DNA from 4 places in the Actinomadura fulvescens genome. Region 3 is predicted to be linked to each of the others. Evidence: riboswitches for the same ligand, from Rfam matches in the RefSeq annotation. Region 3 holds a riboswitch; each other region holds the start of a gene.
The links. Region 3 has a riboswitch for cyclic di-AMP ahead of ABD333_RS21095 (C40 family peptidase). Riboswitches for the same ligand answer to the same signal wherever they lie in the genome.

Region 1 (4,828 bases), on a different contig from region 3:
CGCAAGGCGGAGGAGGGAGTCAGCCCGGGTTTGGCTGTCGACCGCTTGTCCGGGGTCCCCGCCGAAACGCGGAGCTCTGCGGAGCGTTTTGGTGGGGTGGGGCGACAACGCGGCGAGGCGCGTGCCTGGGCGTCGCGCAGTAGGACAGGGGCTTATGAAACGCGCCCTAGGCCTCGCGGAGGCGGCGGGCGGCGTCTTCCGGGCTCACGTCGTTCACGAACGCGCCCATCGCCGACTCCGAGCCCGCCAGATACTTCAGCTTCCCGGGAGCGCGCTGGACCGAGAAGAGCTCCAGGTGCAGCCAGGCCAGGTCGCGGTCCGTGCGGACGGGCGCCTGGTGCCAGGCCGAGACGTAGGGCAGCGGCATGCCGAAGAGCCGGTCGAGGCGGCTCAGCAGGTCCAGGTAAAGCGCGCCGAAGGCCTCGCGTTCGGCGCCGTCCAGGGCGGGCAGGTCGGGGACGCGGCGATGCGGGTAGACGTGCACCTCGTACGGCCAGCGCGCCGCCTTGGGCACGAACGCCGTCCAGAGCTCGTTGGCCGCCACGACGCGTACGGCCTCCTCGCGTTCGGCCGCCAGCACCTCCGCGAAGAGATCACCCGGGTGGCGGCCCGCGACGTCCAGCATGCGCCGCGTGCGCGGAGGCACGAACGGGTAGCCGTAGATCTGCCCGTGCGGGTGGTGCAGGGTGACGCCGATCGCCTCGCCGCGGTTCTCGAAGCAGAAGACCTGCTCCACGCCGGGGAACGCGGACAGCTCGGCGGTACGGTCCGCCCAGGCCTCGATGACGGTCTGGACCTGCTCAGGCGGCAGTTCGGCGAACGACCTGCCGTGCTCGGATGTGAAGCACATCACCTCGCAGCGCCCGCCGGAGACGCCGTCGCCGTACGAGGGGAACCGGTTCTCGAACACCACCACCTCGTACTCCGGCGACGGGATCTCGGTCGGCCGTCCCGGCGAGGAGGGGCAGAGCGGGCAGTCGTCGGCCGACGGCAGGAAGGTCCGGGTCTGGCGGTGCGCGGCCACGGCGACCCATTCGTCGAGCAGCGGGTCGTACCGCAGCTCCGACGCCGCCGCGCGGCCCGGCAGCGGCCGCTCGTCGGCGGCGCTCCGGTCGGCGTCGTCCCGCCGGTCGAAGTAGATCAGTTCGCGGCCGTCGGCCAGCCGGGTGACGGTGCGCTTCACCCCGCGTCCTTCGATCATGGGTTCACCCTGCCACGCGCAGCCCCGGCCCTCCTGTGACGAGGGCCACGGCCCATGCGAAATCCCCCTGCCTGGCGGGGCTGCATGCCCTTCTTACACGCAATCTTGACGCTCTGTTGGGAGAACGGGAATGGGCCCTTGGGGGTCGGTGTTGAGATCCATGTGGCACTTCGAAGAACCTCTTTGGTGATGATTTGCCATCTCGTGAGGGTTTGATACCTTCTGTCCGAATCTTGCGACGCACCCCATGCGTTGCGCCGGTCTTGAGCCGCATCAGGCCCTGATCGTCGAACGGTGGCCACCCATTGACGTGGCCTTGACGCGCGGCCGTGTGTTCCGCGCCTTCGTTCCGAGATCCATCCGAATAGCCGGGCACCGCGCTCGCGGTGCCCCTGGCCGAGTCCGCATCCCCCCTCACCGGATGCGGAGCCGGGGACCCACTTTGCAGGGGTGAATCGGCGTTCCATCGCGAACGCCGTAGGGCTCTTCCATGCCCGAATCCGTCAGCTAACCCGGTAGGCGACATGGGAGTTAGGGAGTTTCTCTTTCATGCTCGATCGCAAAATCGTGAAGCCGGCGTCCGATGACCCGAACACCATCGTGGGCGTCGCCCTCAGCGCCGTCCTGGCCGGAGCCCTCGGGCTCGCCGTCCTGAGCCCCTTCGGCTCCGACGCCACCGCCGACACCCGCGCCGACGCCCAGGTCGCCGGCCCCGAGCACGCCCGCAAGGGTGCGAGCAAGTCCGGCAAGTCCGGCAAGTCCGGCGAGGCCGTCTCCGCGAGCAAGGCCGAGAAGGCCAGTGCCGCCCCCGCGACCTCCGCCGAGGCGATCAAGGTCGCCATGAAGCAGGTCGGCATCACCGAAGGCCGCGACGGCCAGACCAAGTTCCACGACTGGTACATGACGACCAACGAGGCCAAGCTCACCGCCAAGCGTGACGGCGGCGACCCCGCCGAGTACAGCGGCGCGGCCTGGTGCAACATGTTCGTGTCGTGGGTCGGCGCCCAGGCCGGCGTCAAGGGCATGGGCTGGGACGCCTACACCGTCCAGCACGCCCGGTGGCTCGACAAGAACAACAAGTGGGGCCAGCAGGCCAAGCCCGGTGCCCTGGTCTTCTTCGACTGGCAGAACGGCTCGTCCGGCGGCATCGACGGCATCGACCACGTCGGGATGGTCGTCAAGGACAACGGCGACGGCACCATCTCCACGGTCGAGGGCAACATCAGCAGCTCCGTGGTCAAGAAGGTCCGGCCGAAGTCGTCCGTCGTGGGCTACGGCTACCCCGACTACGCCGACTACAACAAGAAGTCCTGACCTTCTCCAAGGAGTCCTGACCCTCGCAGGACTCGACCCCCCGCTACGAAGGCGCCCGGCTCCGGCCGGGCGCCTTCGGGCGTTTCGGCCTTCGGGCGTGTTTGAGTTGTTTGGCCGAGTTCGACCCATCTTCGGTAATACGAAGCATTCGGACGCTTTGCCCCTGCTTGGACCCGTGATCCGCGTTTCTGGAAAGGAACACGGCACATGGGATGAAGCGGAGGGAGTTGTTCGATGCCCGGGCGACCGGACGTCAGCGTGGTCGTGATCGGATACAACGACGCCGCGCGGCTTCCGCGTGCCGTCGGGTCCGTGCTCGGCCAGTCGCTGGGCGCGGTCGAGGCGGTGGTCGTGGACGACGCCAGCACGGACGGCACCGGCGAGGTGGCCGACGAGCTGGCGGACGAGCACCCCGGGCGCGTGCGCTCCGTACGCCTGCCGGTCAACTCGGGAGGCTGCGGCCGGCCGCGCAACGTCGGGGCCGAGCATGCCCGCGGCCGGTACGTGATGTTCCTGGACAGCGATGATCTCCTCGACCGGCACGCCTGCCTCAACCTGGTCGCCGCCGCGGAGGAGACGGGGGCCGATCTGGTGTCCGGCCTCTGCACGCGAATCCTGCTCAACACCGCCTACGCCCCCTCCAAGGAATGCCACTGGTACCCGTGGCTTTACGCCCGCCGCGCGCTCTTCGGGTCCCTCCATGACAAGCCCGATCTCCTCTACGACACCCTGTCCACCAACAAGGCCTACCGGCGCGAGTTCCTCCTCGACCACGGGCTGCGCTTCGTCGAGGGCCTGCATTACGAGGACCTGCTGTTCACCGCCGAGGCCTACCTGGCGGCCGATCGCACCGCTCTCATCCCGCACCGCGTCTACAACTGGTTCGTCGAGCCGAAGGCCGTGACCGCGCCGTCGATCTCCAACCGTCGCGCCGAACTCGCCAACTTCGCCGACCGGCTGGAGGTCCACCGGCGGATCGACGCGCTGTTCCGGCTGCGCGGCGCGTACGAGCTGAAACGGGCCAAGGACGCCAAGTTCGTCAACCACGATCTGCTGCTCTACCTGCGCGAGCTGCGCGATCGCGACACCGTCTACCGCGCGGGCTTCCTGGAGCTGGCGGCCGCCTACCTCGCGGAACTCGACGCGCGCGTCTTCGCGGAGGCCAATCCGGTCCCCGCGATCGCCGCGTTCCTGCTCCGCGAGCGTGACCTGACCGGGGCGCTCGCCGCGGCCGAGTACGGACGGGGCAAGCGGACGGAGCTGCGCAGCCAGCTACGGGAACAGGACGGCCGGATCTTCTGGGGTACGCGCCGCGCCGACAGCGCGTTGGCCCGCCGCGTCCTCGACGTCACCGGCCTGGGCCTGCACCAGCGGCCTCTGCGCGAGCTGTCGCCCGCCAACACGGTCACATGCCTGGCCATGCGGGGAGGACGCGCGCACATCGAAGGCCATGTGCTGAACGTGCTGCGGCGCGTCCCCGCCAACGCCGAGCTGAGCGGCACGCTCGAACTGAACGATCGGCGCCGCCCTGCCCGGGTGCGCCGCATCCCCGCCACCGTGACCCACGACGGCGACCGTCTCCGCTGGCGCGCCGACTTCGACCCGGCGCGGCGGCTGCGTCCGTTCGGGTTCGCCGATCCCGTCTGGGACGTGCGGTTTCGCCTCGACGTCGACGGCGAGGAGATCGTGACGCGGCCGGGGGAGGGCACGGGTACGGGAGAAAGCACCTGCCCAGGCGAGAGCACCGGCACCGGTACGGGACAGACGCTGGAGGGGGTCGTTCTGCCCGTACGGCCCCGTCTCACCCGGCTCGCGGCCGACGGCATGCGCTCGTACGTCACGGGCGCGGGCCATCTGGCGTTCAAGCTGGAAGGTGCCGGCAGGCTGACCTGCGCGACGATGGCCGCGGTGCACTGGGCCGCCGCCACTCCGCCGGGCCGCGGCGCCTGGACCCGCGTCCGCCGGCTGGAACGGTCGGTCCTGCGCACGCTCACCGCCCGCAAGACCAAGGTCGCCGTCTTCAACCGCGTGCTCAGCAGGCTTCCGGTACGGGCCGGGAGCGTGGTGTTCGAGAGCCAGCTCGGCGAGCAGTACTCCGACAACCCCAAGTACATCTACCGCGAGCTGCGCCGAACCGGCGTCCCCGTGCACGCCGTGTGGTCGTACGCGTCGTCCGCCCGCGGCTTTCCTTCTGACGCGACGCTCGTCAAACGGGGTTCGTGGAGCTACTTCCTCGCACTGGCCAGAGCTCAGTACTGGATCGACAACCAGGGCTTCCCCGACGGCCTCAGAAAGCGCCGGGAGACCACCTAC
Region 2 (4,828 bases), on a different contig from region 3:
AGACAGAGCCGACTCCGGCGAGCCAGACCCGGACGGACCAGAGCTAGACGGACCCGAGTCAGGCGCAGCGGCGCCCGGCGGAGCGCAACCGGACGGACCCAAGCCGGACGCAGCCGACCCCGACGGACCGGAACCGAGCGCGCCGGAACCAGACGGACCCGGGGCAGGCGTAGCGGCATTCGGGAGTCCGGAGCCTGGCGAGCCCAAGTCAGACGGAGGCGCCTCCGGCCGGGCAGGGCCGGGTAGGCCCCAGCCGGGCGCAGCTGCCTCCTGCGAGCCGGGCAAGCTGGAGCTAGGCAGGCCCGAGTCATTCGGAACTGAGCCAGGCGTAACGGCGTCCGGCAGTCCGGAGCCAGGCAGTCCGGAGCCAGGCGAGCCCGAGCCAGAGGTAGCCGCCTGCGGTGGGCCGGAGCTAGCCGGGCCGGAGCCAGAGGTAGCCGCCTCCGGCGGGACGGAGCTAGGCGGGTCCGAGTCAGACGGACTCGGGTCAGGCGTAGCGGCATCCCGTGGGACGGAGTCAGACGGATCGGAGGTGGGCGAATCCGAGCCCGACGGAGGGGGTTTGTTGGGGGGTGGAGGGGGTTCGGACGTGGACACGGTGCTGCGCCTGTCAGGCCTCGTACTCGGCGGTCTCGTCGTACTCCGCGTACTGGCCGCGTTCGTCGATCACTAGCGTGCCCGCCATGCGGTCGTGCAGGGACTGGTGCAGGGGCTGGTCCCAGATCGCCCACAGGTAGGCCATGAGTGCGCCGGCCCAGACGAGCAACATGCCGTACGCCAGGTAGTCCCAGATCATCACCGCGAGCGCCAGAAAGACGAAGACGCCGATCTGGTAGGCGACGTTGTTGATCGCCGCCCGCCAAACCGCCTGATATGTCGTGAGCGCCTCACCGGCAGGGCGCACCTGGACCACGCCCAGCCCGAGGACGCGCTTGCCGAGCGTCCGCCCCCACATGGCCAGCTGCACCGCCTCATAAATGAAAGGCAGCACCGACAGCACCGTGAAAAGCGTGAAGATGATCGGCCAGTTCCAGATACCGCCCTCGGTGTTGGCCTTGTCCCCGGCGGTGTCGAGACCGATCACCCCGAGCGCGACCGGCAGCACGAGGGCGAAACCGAAGACCGCCACGAGCACGTAGTCGATGAGGCGCGCGCCCGCGCGGCGCAGGATCGGGGCGAGGGGGAGTTCGGCCGCTTCGGCCGTGTCGTCGTAGTACGGCTGCGACACACCGGCGGGCTGCCACTGCTGCTGCGGCGGAGGCTGGCCACCCTGCCAGTACTGCTGAGGCGGCACTTGGCCACCCTGCCAGTGTTGCCCAGGGCCCGACGCCTGCGGGTACGGCGGCCGCCCGCGATGGGGGGATTCACTCATCGGTCAGTCCTCCAGGCGAAGCAACATCCGGGTATTCCCCAACGTATTCGGCTTGACCCGGTCAAGGTCCAGGAACTCGGCCACGCCATCGTCGTACGAACGGAGAAGTTCCTCATACACCTCGGGCGAGACCGGGGTGCCCAGGATCGGCTGAAACCCGTGGCGCGCGAAGAAGTCCACCTCGAAGGTAAGGCAGAACACCCGTTCCACGCCGAGGTCCCGCGCGGTCTCGAGCAGCTTGCTGACGATGCGGTGGCCGATGCCTCGGCCGCCGTTCCCCTTCTCCACCGCGACCGAACGCACCTCGGCCAGGTCTTCCCACATCACGTGCAGCGCGCCGCAGCCAACGATCTGCGGCTCTCCCTGCCGGTCCTCGGCCACCCAGAACTCCTGCACGTCCTCGTACAGCGTCACCGTGGTCTTCCTGAGCAGCCGACGCCCCGGACCGGAGTACATGTCGACCAACCGGCGGATCTCCTGCACATCGGCGGTACGGGCTCGCCGGATCACTACTTCCACAAACAGGCGACATTATCGAACCAGCGGCCTTTACCTGGAGTGGACGCACCCTTACCGTAGGTAGCGCACGCGGGTGACTAGACAAAAACGACCACACCCCTGTCTCGGGGGTGACGTAAGCCACACTGACCCCGGGGCTATCACTCAGGGCGCACCCGCGATTTCGCATGTTCTGGTTGGCATCGAAGGCCGACTCCGTTAGTCTCCTGCGCTGACATCGGCCACCGCATCATGGTGGCCGAACCGCCGAATCCACGGGCCGCGAACCAGCGTTCCGAGGAGCCGGGAACCCACTTTCGGAGGGTTCGTGGGGATGACCCTCGGACCGACACCGACTGGGGTGAATCCGCATCCGCGCGGCTGACCGCGCACATCCGCGGAAGGGCTGCTCCGGCCCGAACCCGTCAGCTAACTCGGTAGGCGGACGAGGAGAGGAGAATGAGTGGAGCCATTGCGCCCTGCGTCCCTTTCGCGCTCTGCCCGTCTTTCACGGAGCAAGGCGGGGGCCGTCGCCCTCGCCGCCGCGATCATTGCCACCGCCGTTCCAGCGCTCCCGGCGCACGCCGACCCCGAGCCCTCCACCAAGGAGCTCAGGACCCAGGCGTACAAGCTCGCCGACCAGCTCGAGCAGCTGACCGAGCAGTACAACGGCCTCAAGGTGAAGCTCCAGCAGTCGCAGCGTGCCGCGAAGGTCGCCACTGACAACGCCAAACGCCAGGAGAAGGCGCTCGAAGGCGTCCGCGAGAAGGTCGGCAGCCTCGCCGCCACCAGCTACATGCAGGGCGGCGCCGACCCGACGGTCTCCTTCGTCGCCTCCCAGGACCCCCAGCGCCTCCTCGACCAGGCCGCTACCCTCCACTACTTCGCGACCCAGGACGGAACGCGCGTACAGGGCCTGATGCAGGCCATGCAGGCCGCACAGCGCGCGCGCAAGGCCGCCGAGGAGCGCGCCAAGCAGGTCACTCAGCTCCGCGCCCAGCTTGAGTCCCAGCGCAAGAAGGTCACTTCTCTCTACGAGAAGGTCCGTGGCCGCCTGGTCAAGAAAGACCCCACGCAGCTCTCCAAGCTGCCCGTCGTAGGTACCGGCAAGGCCGCCCAAGCCCTCCGCTACGCAATGGGCAAGATCGGCCGCCCCTACGTCTGGGGTGCCGCCGGGCCGTCCACGTTCGACTGCTCGGGCCTGACGATGTGGGCCTACAAGCAGGTGGGCATCAGCCTTCCGCACTACACCGGCAGCCAGTGGAACGCGGGCACACACATCTCCCGCAGCCAGCTCCAGCCGGGCGATCTGGTCTTCTTCCACAGCGACCTGCACCACATGGGCATGTACGTGGGCGACGGCAAGTTCCTCCACGCCCCCCAGACCGGCGACGTCGTCAAAATCTCACCCCTGGAAGGCCGCCCCTACGCCGGCGCCGTCCGCGTAGCCTGACACGACCCGCCACCAACACCACACCACCCAAGCGCCACCCCGCCCGGCGCAACACACCGCTGATGCAAGACTCCGTCTACGCAACGCTCAGCCGACGCAGCACGGCCTCCGCACAGCAACCCGTTGACGCGACACGCCACCGATGGAACACACTGCCAACGCGTCGGCACGGCGCGCCGCTTAGGCGGCGCTCCGTCTGTTCAGTCCGGCCGGCCGGGCCTACGCACCACACCACTGACGCAGCACGTCCGCCCGCGCAACACTCCACCGGCGCAGCGCGCCGCCCGGGCAGCACACCGCTGGCGCGCGGCGCTGTCGATGGGACGCGCCGCTGACGCGCCGCAGGGCATTCCGCTGGCGCTGTACTCCGGTGGCGCCTCTACGCAGCGCTCCGCCGATGTTGCAGGTCCGTGGAGAACGCGCCGCGGTGGGATCCCGCTGGCGCGGTGCGCCGCTGTGGGGCGGTTGCTGAATGGGGCGTGCTGCGCAGAACGCAACCTTCGGTAGCGCGGCGTCCCCCCGTGGCCGCCGCCTGTTGACGAACCTCGTCCGCGGCGACGCCGCCTGCAGGGACCTACCTGTCAGGACGTCGGCGTCGCCGCTGCGGGGACGGACGGAGTTCTTCTCTCGCTACCGGACTGCTCAGATGAGTTGCCTTCGGGCCGCCCACACCACGGCCTCGATAGGGGTGTTGACTTCGAGCCGATCACAGATCGTGCGCAGACGCCGCCTCAACGTCCGCGCGCTCAGCTCGAGTTTGCGTGCCGCCACATCGGCGGTGACACCGCTGGCGATCTGCGCGAGCAGCTTGATCTCCTCCTCGTTCAATCGCAGATCGTCAGTGCCACGACGTGCGAGTGTGGCCTGTTCCACTCCGTCCTCCCTCGTCCGTGGTGATGACCGCGGGGATGCAGCCGTCCGCTGCACAGGCACGGGTAGGCCTCGATCTGTACGCGTTGGGTTGCCGGGTCCGGAGCCACCGGACTTAGATCATCTATTTCCTTTTCTGTCTCGCATGCTTGGCCGGAGGTGGCCGATAGGTCGATTGCGGGGCGCCGTGCGGGAACTCCGGGTAACGATTCACTCGTTGGCCAACCGAACGAGGACAAACCTTCGGGCGCGACGGAACCGTCCACGACGACGTGGACGGCCGTGCACCGGTGGGGAACGTCTCGTGCGGGGACGGGTCATGATCGCCAGCCACTGCAGCCCCATCCCTTCTCGTCCGATCCGCCGACCCGTAAGCCAACGATGATCGTGAATCGTTTCAAGCTACGCTTCGGCTCGGAACGCTAGGCGGCCGGATCCGGCCCGTCAAGCGCCGATTGGGCACTTTGTGTGCTTGTATGGCTACCAACCGTGATGGATCTCACGGGGGCTCGCAGGCGAAGCTCGATTACCTGCGTAAACAGATCCGGGGTCGACGAGGAGTGAGTTGCCGCCCACCAGTATTCGGGAAGTCGCGAGACGTGCCGGAGTCTCAGTTGGGACCGTTTCGAATGTCC
Region 3 (4,828 bases):
GTGTCCCGGCGTCACTCGACGGTCTGGCTCGACCCGTCGGGCACCGCCTGGGTACGGGACGAGGGCTCCACCAACGGCACGTTCGTCAACGGTGAACGCCTTCCGCGCGGGGTCGAGGCCCCGCTCCGCGACGGCGACCAGCTGCGCCTGGCCGCCGACGTGACCGGCACCGTCCAGCTCAACTGATCCGCCGCACGACGCGGGAAGGGCGGCCTCCATCAGGAGGCCGCCCTTCCTTTGCGCCAAGGCGAACTCCGGGGCTCCTTCAAAGCCCATTTCCCGGAACGATTACCACGGCCACCCGCCGAAGCGGTGCTCGGTGAACGCCGGTTGCCGGAGAAAAGGAGAACGGGGGCCGCCCCTTTGTGGGACGGCCCCCGTTCCCGTGGCGCTCGGTCGGCCGTAAACGCTCGGTCCGCCGCGGTCGGTCGCAGCGTTCGGTCCGCCGTAACGCGGGTTCGAGCACCCCGCAGTGCGGGTTGCGCCAAAGAATATGCGATTAACCCGCCCGCTTGGCGCGTGCGCGGGTGCGCTCGCGTTCTTTTGCGTCCAGTACGACCTTACGGAGCCGCACGGCACTCGGCGTGACCTCGACGCATTCGTCCTCGCGGCAGAATTCGAGGGCTTCTTCGAGGGAGAGAATCTTTGGCGGGGTGAGCCGTTCGAGTTCGTCACCGGTGGACGAACGCATGTTGGTGAGCTTCTTCTCCTTGGTGATGTTGACGTCCATGTCGTCGGACCGCGAGTTCTCGCCGACGATCATGCCCTCGTACACCTCGGTCGTCGGCCCGACGAAGAAGGTGCCGCGCTCCTGCAGGTTGGTGATGGCGTACGCGGTGGCGGGACCGGTGCGGTCGGCCACGAGCGAGCCGGACGGACGGGTGCGCAGCTCGCCGAACCACGGCTCGTACTTCTCGAACACGTGGTGCGCCATGCCGGTGCCGCGCGTCTCGGTCATGAACTCGGTACGGAAGCCGATCAGCCCGCGCGCCGGGACCAGGAACTCCATCCGGATCCAGCCGGTGCCGTGGTTGGTCATCTGCTCCATGCGGCCCTTGCGGACCGCCATGAGCTGCGTGACCGCGCCCAGGTGCTCCTCGGGGATGTCGACGGTGAGCCGCTCGACCGGCTCGTGCTTCTTGCCGTCGATCTCCTTGGCGACCACCTGGGGCTTGCCGACGGTCAGCTCGTAGGACTCGCGGCGCATGTTCTCGACGAGGATGGCCAGGGCGAGCTCGCCGCGGCCCTGGACCTCCCAGGTGTCGGGACGCTCGGTCGGCAGCACGCGGATGGACACGTTGCCGACCAGTTCGCGTTCGATGCGGTCCTTGACCATGCGGGCGGTGACCTTGGTGCCCTTCTCCCGGCCGGCCATCGGGCTGGTGTTGATACCGATGGTCATGGAGATCGCCGGCTCGTCCACCGTGATCAGCGGCAGCGGGCGAGGGTCGTCGGGGTCGGCGATGGTGTCACCGATCATGATCTCCGGAATGCCGGCGATCGCGATGATGTCGCCGGGGCCGGCCTGGTCGGCGGGCTTGCGCTCCAGCGCGTCCGTCATCAGCAGTTCAGTGATCTTGACCCGCTCGATGCTGCCGTCGTGGCGGCACCAGGCGACCTGCTGGCCCTTCTTGATCGTGCCCGCGTACATGCGGCAGAGCGCGATCCGGCCGAGGTAGCTGGAGGCGTCCAGGTTGGTGACGTGCGCCTGGAGCGGGGCGTCCGGGTCGAACGAGGGTGCCGGGATCGTGTTCTTGATGACCTCGAACAGCGGCTCCAGGTCCTCGCTGTCGGGCTGCTCGCCGTTGCCCGGCTTGTTGAGCGAGGCCCGCCCGGAGCGGCCGGAGGCGAAGACGATCGGGAACTCGATCTGGTCCTCTTCGGCGTCGAGGTCCATGAACAGCTCGTAGGTCTCGTCCACGACCTCGTCGATGCGCGCGTCGGGCCGGTCGGTCTTGTTGACGACCAGGATCACCGGCAGCCGGGCCTCCAGGGCCTTGCGCAGCACGAACCGGGTCTGGGGGAGGGGACCCTCGCTGGCGTCCACCAGCAGGACGACGCCGTCGACCATGGACAGGCCGCGCTCGACCTCCCCGCCGAAGTCCGCGTGGCCCGGGGTGTCGATGATGTTGATCGTCATCCCGTTGTGCCGGACCGCGGTGTTCTTGGCCAGGATGGTGATGCCCTTCTCGCGCTCCAGGTCGTTGGAGTCCATGACGCGATCATCGACGTCCTGGTTCTCGCGGAAGGCGCCGGACTGCCAGAGCATGGCGTCGACCAGCGTGGTCTTGCCGTGGTCGACATGGGCGACGATCGCGACGTTCCGCAGGTCATCGCGCGTGGAGAAGGGCATGCGAACTCGCTTGGGTGAAGGATTGGAGATCGCCGCAGACGTGCGGCCTCTCCGATTCTACGTGCCGCGTCGCCCCGTCCCGGCCGATCTCCGGGCAAGCCTCGTACTCTACGCCCTGATTGTCGCTGTTCGTGCCGTTTGCATGGGGTGGCGGCCCTGGTCCCCACCACGCCAATCATGGCCCGGAGGTGGAGATCTGAAGGCCGTCGCGAGCGATGCGGAAGTCGCCGCGGGTGTGGTGAAGGTCTCCTGATCACTTGGACGCCACGGTGTCCGGTTTGGCGTAATTTGCCATTCCTTTGTACGCTCCTGCGAATTCCGGCCGCTCGACGTCCTGCCCAGGGCGGCGGCCGGACCGCCGAGTCCCCTCACGGGGAGCCGGGGACCCAACCCCCGGGGCGAATCCGCGTCCGCGCGACGCGGTAGGGCGACTCCTGGCCCGAGCCCGTCAGCTAACCCGGTAGGCGGACGAGGAGAGGAGAACCCCGGTTTGGTACCGGACCCCCAGTGGCGCCGTTTCGTCGTGCCCGTCGCCGCCACGGCCTCCGCCGCCGCGGTGATCGCGATCGGCACCGCCATCGCCCCCGCACAGGCAGCTCCAGCCGTTCCCGGACGGGCCGCCGCCCTCGCGCCCGCGGCCCCGACACCGGATCCCCGCTCGACCGGGAAGCCGACCTCCACCGGGAAGCCCACCGAGAGCGAGCTGCGCAAGAAGCTGGACGCCCTCAACACCGAGGCCGAGAGGCTGACCGAGCAGTACAACAAGGCCCGGGTCGAGCTCGGCAAGGCAAAGAACGCCCTGACTGACGCCACCCGGCAGGCCGCCGCCCTGGCGGCCCAGGCCGCTCCCGCCCGTGAGCAGCTCAGCCGCTTCGCCGCCAACAACTACATGACCGGCGGCCCGGACCTGATGGCCGCCTCCGGCGGCGGCACCGAAGGGCTGGCCGCCTCGGCGTACCTGGCCCAGAACCAGGCCTCCGTCGTGAACGCGCTGCAGGCGCGGATCGACCAGGCCACCAAGGCCCAGCGGGACGCGCAGGCCAAGAACGCCGCCGCTCGGCAGGCCGCCGCCCACGCCGGGAAGGCCAGGTCGGCCGCCAAGGCCAAGGTGGACGAGGTCACCGAGCAGCTGGACAAGCTGACGACCACCCGGGTCAAGGACCCCACGTCCGGGTACACCGCCGTGATCAAGGGCTCCGACCTGCCCGCCAAGATGACGCGCAAGGCCCTCACCAAGCTCGGCAGCCCGTACGTGTGGGCGGCCGCCGGCCCGAACAGCTTCGACTGCTCGGGCCTGGTCGTGTGGGCGTACGCGAAGGTCGGCAAGTCCGGCCTCCCGCACTACACCGGCGATCTCTACGACCTCGGCAGCAAGGTCGGCAAGGGCGAGCTGCGCGCCGGTGACCTGGTCTACTTCGGCGGCGATCTCCACCACATGGGCATCTACGTGGGCGGCGGCCACTACCTGCACGCCCCGCAGACCGGCGACGTGGTCAAGATCTCCAAGCTTTCCGAGCGTTCGGACTACGCCGGGGCCAACCGCGTCTCCTGACCTGAACGCCCACGCGAGCGCCGCCGGCGGACGCCGGACGCCGGACGCCGGGCGCCGGACGTCAGCGGCGGCGGGACGTCAGCGGAGGTAGGCGGTGACGGCCTCGACGACCGGGAGGTCACCGGGCAGCCACTCCACCTCGTGGAGCTCGTCCAGGCCCAGCCAGCGCAGCGCCAGGTGCTCCAGGGCCGACGGCTCGCCCTCGACGATCTCGGCCGTCCAGACGCGCAGGACGCTCCCGGTGCCGAGCGGCCAGTCGCCGCCGACGCGTTCACCGAGCGCGACCTTGGCGTCCAGCTCCTCGTGGCACTCGCGGACCAGCGCGTCCTCATCGGACTCGCCCGGGTCGACCTTGCCGCCGGGGAACTCCCAGCCGCCCGCCAGCTCGGCGGGCTCGGCCCGCTGGGCGGCGAGCAGGCGGCCGTCCCGGATGATCGCGGCACCTACGACAACGTTGATGGTCATCACCTCTCCGGCCGCCGGGCTCAGGCTCCGGCCGCCGCGACGGTCCGGGAGGCCCTCTCGACGATCTCCTCCAGATGCCCGCCGTGGGCCCCGCGCCAGTAGACCTGGCCGCAGTCGCCGCAGCGCCCGTACACGTCGTAGTTACGGAGCGTACCCGCCTTGACCTGCGCCTCGATCTCCGCCTTGCCGACGGCGACGAGCACGCCGTTGCAGGCGGTGCAGCGCGTCCAGGGCCGCAGCGCGGGGGCGAACCGGTCGAGCACGTCGCTCAGCTGGTCGTCGGGCCGTGAGCCGCGCACGTACGCGCCGAGCCACAGCGCCCGCCGCCGCAGAAGGCCGCGGTCCTGGGTCAGCAGGACGCGCCGCTCCTCGTTCGCCTGCACGACCAGCGCCGGGTCGTCCATGTCGTTGTGGTAGGCGGTGTCGAGGCCGAGCAGCCGCAGCCTGCGGGCCAGCGT
Region 4 (4,828 bases), on a different contig from region 3:
GCCGCGGCGATCCGCGACCGCCGCATGTCCCTCGTCCTACCACCCCGCCCCACCACCACTTCCGCCGCAGGCGGCTCTGGGGCGGGTTTGTGCTCCGGCTCGGTCAACGCAGCTCCTCGCGCAGGTAGTCGCGCCACATGGCGGTGAAGCGGGCGGTGGTGACGCCCAGCACCTCGCGCAGGGCGGCCGCCTCGGGCCGGCGCCCGGCGGCGCGGTAGAGCCGGACGAGTTCACGTTCACCGTACCGGTCGGCGATCATCCGGCAGGCGAGCCACGCCTCCTGGTAGGCCTGCGACAGCCGTGGGGAGGTGCCGTCGAACGCCGCGCGGCCGGGGAGGGCGGCGGGCGTGCGGCCCGCGGCGATCTCCCGGTGCAGTTCGCGCGCCGCCGACCGTACGCTCACCTTGGTGTCGCGGTAGCCGACGTAGTCGGCGAAACCCTCGATGAGCCACAGCGGCGTGCGGCCGTCGCGGGCGCCGCCGGTGGCCACATGGGTCAGTTCGTGGGTGAGGACGACGTTCTGGCCGAGGGCGTTCAGGCGGCCGAACGTGTCCGCCGAGACGACGATGCGGTCCTCGCCGCGCCCGCCGGTCGCCGAGGGCGCCACCGTGGCCAGGGCCGCGATGTCCTTGAGGTGCTGGGTGTCGCCGACCAGGGACGCCGCCAGGGCCGGATCGGCGGGGACGAGCGCCACCGCACGCCGGGGCCAGTCCGAGCCGACCACGCCGGTCACGACGGGCACGGCCGCGGCCAGGCGCCGGGCGATGCCGTCGAGGCCGGGGGCGTCCCCGATGACCAGCCCGCCGCGGCCGCGCCGGACGGTCAGCGGGCCGCCGTCCCAGATCTCGGCCTCGTCGCGCAGGCCACGGCCGGCGGCATCGCCGACGATCACCCAGCTGCCCGAGCGGGCGGCGAACGTGAGATACCGGGTACGTGCGACCGGGCCGCGGTCGAAGCCGCGCAGCTTGTAGTGGAGGCTGATCCGCACGGCGGGGGCGCCGGAGGGGCCCGGCGGCTCGATCGCCTCGTACCGTTCACGCCAGGACTCCAGCGGCAGCCTGGTGAGGTTGTCGAAGACCCTGGCCTGCGCCTCCTGGTAGGCCGCGGGGGCGGAGGCGACGGTGGCGAGGAAGCGCGCACGGTCGTGCTCGCGTACGGCCGCGGCGCGGTTGGCGAGGACGGTCTCGACCGCGCGGGTGTCGGGGACGCCCGCGACCGGGGCCGTCGCGGCGGCGTCACGCGGGGAGGCGTCCCCGCGGACGGTGACCCCGGCCGCCGCCAGGGCGCAGGCGGTCGCGGCCAGGACGATCAGCGCGACGGCCCGGCGGCGTGGCACGCCACCGGGCCGGTCGTCCGGCGGCGGGCCGGGCGGGTCGTCCGGGGCCGAGCCGGGCCGGTCGTCTTCCATGCGGCCGATCCTATTGACCCGGCCCCGCGGCCCGCGCCGAGCCGATCATTCCGCGTAGTCGGGGTAGCCGTAGCCCACGATCTGGTCGGCCGACCGCTCCTTGATCAGGACCGCGTCCGAGGTGTTGCCCTCCACGGTCTGCACGGTGCCGTCGCCGTTGTCCTTGATGACCATGCCGACGTGCTCGATGTCGTCGATGTTCTCCGAGCCGCCCCAGTTGAAGAAGACGATGGCGCCGGGCCTGGGCTCGTCGCCCCAGCGGTCCTGCTGTTCGAACCACTTGGCGTGCTCGACCGTCCAGGCGTCGCTGCCGATGCCGTGGCTGAAGCCGAGCCGTTCGCCGATCCAGGAGACGAACATGTCGCACCACTGGGCGTCGTTGTAGCCCTCAAGGTCACCGCCGTCGCGCGCCAGGGTCTCCTTGGCGCGGTCGGTGGTCATGTACCAGTCCTGGAACTTGGTCTCGCCGTTGCCGTTCTCGCTGATGCCGACCTGGGACTTGGCCAGTTCGATGGCGTCCTCGGCGGTGGGCTTCTTCGGCTCGGCCTTGACCGGCGCCTGCGTGGCCGTGGCGGCCTTGGGGGCGGTGGCGGACTTGCTCGCGTCGCCGGAGAGCTTCTCGGGAACGTTGTGCGAGGCGCGGGCCTTGCGCGACGGTTCGGCGCCGACCGAGGCCGCCGCGGCGGCGCTCGGCGGCTTGGCCACGGACGTCCCGGCGGGGGCCGCGTCGATGGCGGCCTGGGCGGTCACGGTGGCCGCGCCGATGACGGCCGCTCCGGCGACGATGCCGCCGGTGGTCCGCAGGGTGATGACCAGGGGGCTGGATTTGCGGTGCTTGCCTGCCACGAGGGGGTTCTCCTTGGCTTCCATGCCGCCTACCGGGTTAGCTGACGGGTTCGGGCGTGGAAGCTGCCCTACGGCCTGCGAAGAGGCCGATTCACCCCAAAGGGACTGCCGGGCGCAGCCCGTCCGGTGGAGGGTGGGGCTGCGCAACGGTCTGCCGGGCGCAGCCCGTCCGCTGATGGGCGGAGGGTGGGGGCTGCGGGATGGCATGTCGGGCGCGCTGCGTCCGTCCGTTGAGGAACGGAGGAACGCGGGCAGCCGCGACGGTGGGTCCCCGGTTCCGCTGATGCGGATTCGGCGGTGGCCGTCGAAGACGACCTGAGGGTTTCGGTGAGGGGAGGGGAGACCGGGCGCGGCCGCCGGGGGAGGACGGCCGCGCCCGTCAGGGGATGGTCCCGCTCAGACGCGGGACCGATTCGGGATCAGTAGGGACGGACCGCGCCCGAGAAGGTCTTCTTGCGGTAGCCGTTGAGCTTGACGACCTTCACGTGACTGCCGGAGTTGGGGGCGTGGATCATCCACACCTTGCTCCCCTTGCGCTTGGACACCATGCCCACGTGGCCCTTGCCGTGGAAGAAGACGAGGTCACCGGGAGCGAGCTTGCTCCAGGACACCTTGTTCTTCACGGCGCGGTACTGGGCGGTCGTGACGCGAGGGAGCTTGACGCCGGCCTTCCGGTAGGACCACTGGACCAGGCCGGAGCAGTCGAAGGCGTTCGGGCCCGCCGCGCCGTAGCGGTACGGCTTGCCCTTCTTCTTGTGGGCCGCCTTGAGGGCCTTCTGCGCCAGTTTCTGGCGTTCGGCCCACGACTTGTTCTTGGCCTGCTTGACGACCTTGGCCACGGGTACGGCCTTGGCCGCTTCGGCGGCGGGGGCCGGGACCGCCGCCACCAGGGGTGTGACCACCGCGGTGGCGATCACGAGACCACCGGCGAGGCGGACACGACGAATCGTGGGGCTGACAGCGTTGCTGGACAGGGGAATCTCCTTCTTCCAGACGCCTACCGGGTTAGCTGACGGGTTCGGGCGTGGAAGTTGCCCTACGGTGCGCCCGTTCGAGGGGATCGAAGGGAGGGCGCGCCGATTCACCCCGGTCGGGGCCGGTCCGGACAGGACGGGCCGCCGATGTGTGGGTCCCCGGCTCCGCGCGATGGCGGACTCGGCGCTGCCGCGGCGATCCTTGGGCGTGATGAGGCCCGTGCGCGGGACCCTGTGTCCCGCGTGCGAAAGCGCGGCGCTGATTTGGTTGGGACGAGCGGCCTCGAAGGGGCGTTCGCTCGGTGGCCGGAGCCCGTTGGACTGAACCGCCGTGACGCGCTCGCTGGCGCCATGCACGCCATGCTCGTCGAGCCTGCTGAGCGTGCGCACGGTGCGGTCGGGCCGGCCGGTCTCCGTTCGGCGGAGACCAGGTGCGGCGCGTGGAGGGCGTCGCACCGGCGGCGGCACCTGGAAGGTGCCGCGCGGGGGAGCGGCACCTGGGGGGTGCCGTGCCTCCTGTGACGCCCGGGGGCGTCGGGGGCCTTGCGGCGCCTGGTAGGCACCGAAGGTGGGCTCAAAGTATCAAAAGGTCATGCGAATGCAAATCCCCGACAAAACAGAACGGACCAGGTCAGACCTGGTCCGCTCCTCGTGTGGGCTTGCTCACGGGCCCGTCAGGGCCGCCCAGCGCCGTAGTAAGTCGAGGCGTAGTAGCCCGACGTGATGCTGACGATCTCGACGTTCTTGCCCGTACGCGGCGAGTGGATCATCTGGCCGTTGCCCACGTACAGGCCGACGTGGCCGAGGCTGCGGAAGAACAGCAGGTCCCCGGGCTGGATGTCGCTCTTGGCGACCCGCTTGGTGGCCGCGTACTGCGAGTTGGTCGTCCGGGTGATGCTGACCCCGGCGGCCTCCCAGGCCCTCATGGTGAGGCCGGAGCAGTCGTACCTCGGCCCGGTGCCGCCGTACTGGTAGGGCGTGCCGAGCTTGCTGTAGGCGAAGTTGAGAGCGACGCGCGCCGAGCCGCTCGCCGGGCCCTTGTAGCTGCCGCCGGAGCCGCCACCGCCGGTGCCGGGCTTGTCGGGCCGCACGCCGAGTTTCTTCAGCAGCTTCTTCTGCTGGTTGATCGACTTCTCGACGGTCGCCTTCCGCGTCCTCAGCTCCTTGGCCTTGGCGGCGACCTCGTCGTAGGCGCGCTGGGCCTGGGCCTTCTCGCGGCGGACCCGCTGCGCGGCGGCCAGGAACTGGCCCAGCTCGGAGTTGCGGTTGCGGGACAGGTGGGAGAACACCGCGGCCTGGTCGAGCACGGCCTGCGGGTCGCCGCTGCCGATGAAGCCCGCGACGTCGCCGGTCTCGCCGTTCTTGTACGCGGTGGCCGCCATCTGCGCGATCTTGGTGCGCAGCGTCTCGAACGCGGTCTCCTCGTCGCGGCTGGCCTTCTGCGTCGCCTGGAGCTTCTTCTTGGCGCGCTTGAGGTCCTCAGCGACCTGGTTGTACTTCTCGACCAGCTGCTCGACCTGCTCGTTGAGCTTTTCCAGCTTCTTCTGGACCTGGCTCGCACTCGGTTTGGGCTCGGCATAGGCGGCCGGCGTGGGCAGAG

Region 1: another riboswitch for cyclic di-AMP. It lies ahead of ABD333_RS06760 (CHAP domain-containing protein); the one in region 3 lies ahead of ABD333_RS21095 (C40 family peptidase).
Region 2: another riboswitch for cyclic di-AMP. It lies ahead of ABD333_RS23190 (NlpC/P60 family protein); the one in region 3 lies ahead of ABD333_RS21095 (C40 family peptidase).
Region 4: another riboswitch for cyclic di-AMP. It lies ahead of ABD333_RS04000 (CHAP domain-containing protein); the one in region 3 lies ahead of ABD333_RS21095 (C40 family peptidase).

Annotation. Positions count from the first base shown of each region.
Region 1 covers NZ_BAAATD010000001.1:1,462,065-1,466,892, forward strand. The annotation lists gene galT (galactose-1-phosphate uridylyltransferase) at 167-1,183, opposite strand; cyclic di-AMP (ydaO/yuaA leader) riboswitch at 1,586-1,737, shown strand; gene ABD333_RS06760 (CHAP domain-containing protein) at 1,751-2,515, shown strand; gene ABD333_RS06765 (bifunctional glycosyltransferase/CDP-glycerol:glycerophosphate glycerophosphotransferase) at 2,750-4,828, shown strand, end outside.
Region 2 covers NZ_BAAATD010000006.1:189,386-194,213, forward strand. The annotation lists gene ABD333_RS23180 (RDD family protein) at 611-1,294, opposite strand; gene ABD333_RS23185 (amino-acid N-acetyltransferase) at 1,376-1,891, opposite strand; cyclic di-AMP (ydaO/yuaA leader) riboswitch at 2,126-2,330, shown strand; gene ABD333_RS23190 (NlpC/P60 family protein) at 2,334-3,323, shown strand; gene ABD333_RS23195 (LuxR family transcriptional regulator) at 3,966-4,196, opposite strand; gene ABD333_RS23200 (LacI family DNA-binding transcriptional regulator) at 4,759-4,828, shown strand, end outside.
Region 3 covers NZ_BAAATD010000005.1:437,053-441,880, reverse strand. The annotation lists gene ABD333_RS21105 (FHA domain-containing protein) at 1-186, shown strand, start outside; gene typA (translational GTPase TypA) at 500-2,353, opposite strand; cyclic di-AMP (ydaO/yuaA leader) riboswitch at 2,700-2,836, shown strand; gene ABD333_RS21095 (C40 family peptidase) at 2,844-3,905, shown strand; gene ABD333_RS21090 ((deoxy)nucleoside triphosphate pyrophosphohydrolase) at 3,984-4,370, opposite strand; gene ABD333_RS21085 (Mut7-C RNAse domain-containing protein) at 4,391-4,828, opposite strand, start outside.
Region 4 covers NZ_BAAATD010000001.1:852,815-857,642, forward strand. The annotation lists gene ABD333_RS03990 (M48 family metallopeptidase) at 1-26, opposite strand, end outside; gene ABD333_RS03995 (hypothetical protein) at 104-1,408, opposite strand; gene ABD333_RS04000 (CHAP domain-containing protein) at 1,454-2,254, opposite strand; cyclic di-AMP (ydaO/yuaA leader) riboswitch at 2,266-2,393, opposite strand; gene ABD333_RS04005 (C40 family peptidase) at 2,674-3,171, opposite strand; cyclic di-AMP (ydaO/yuaA leader) riboswitch at 3,233-3,425, opposite strand; gene ABD333_RS04010 (C40 family peptidase) at 3,903-4,828, opposite strand, start outside.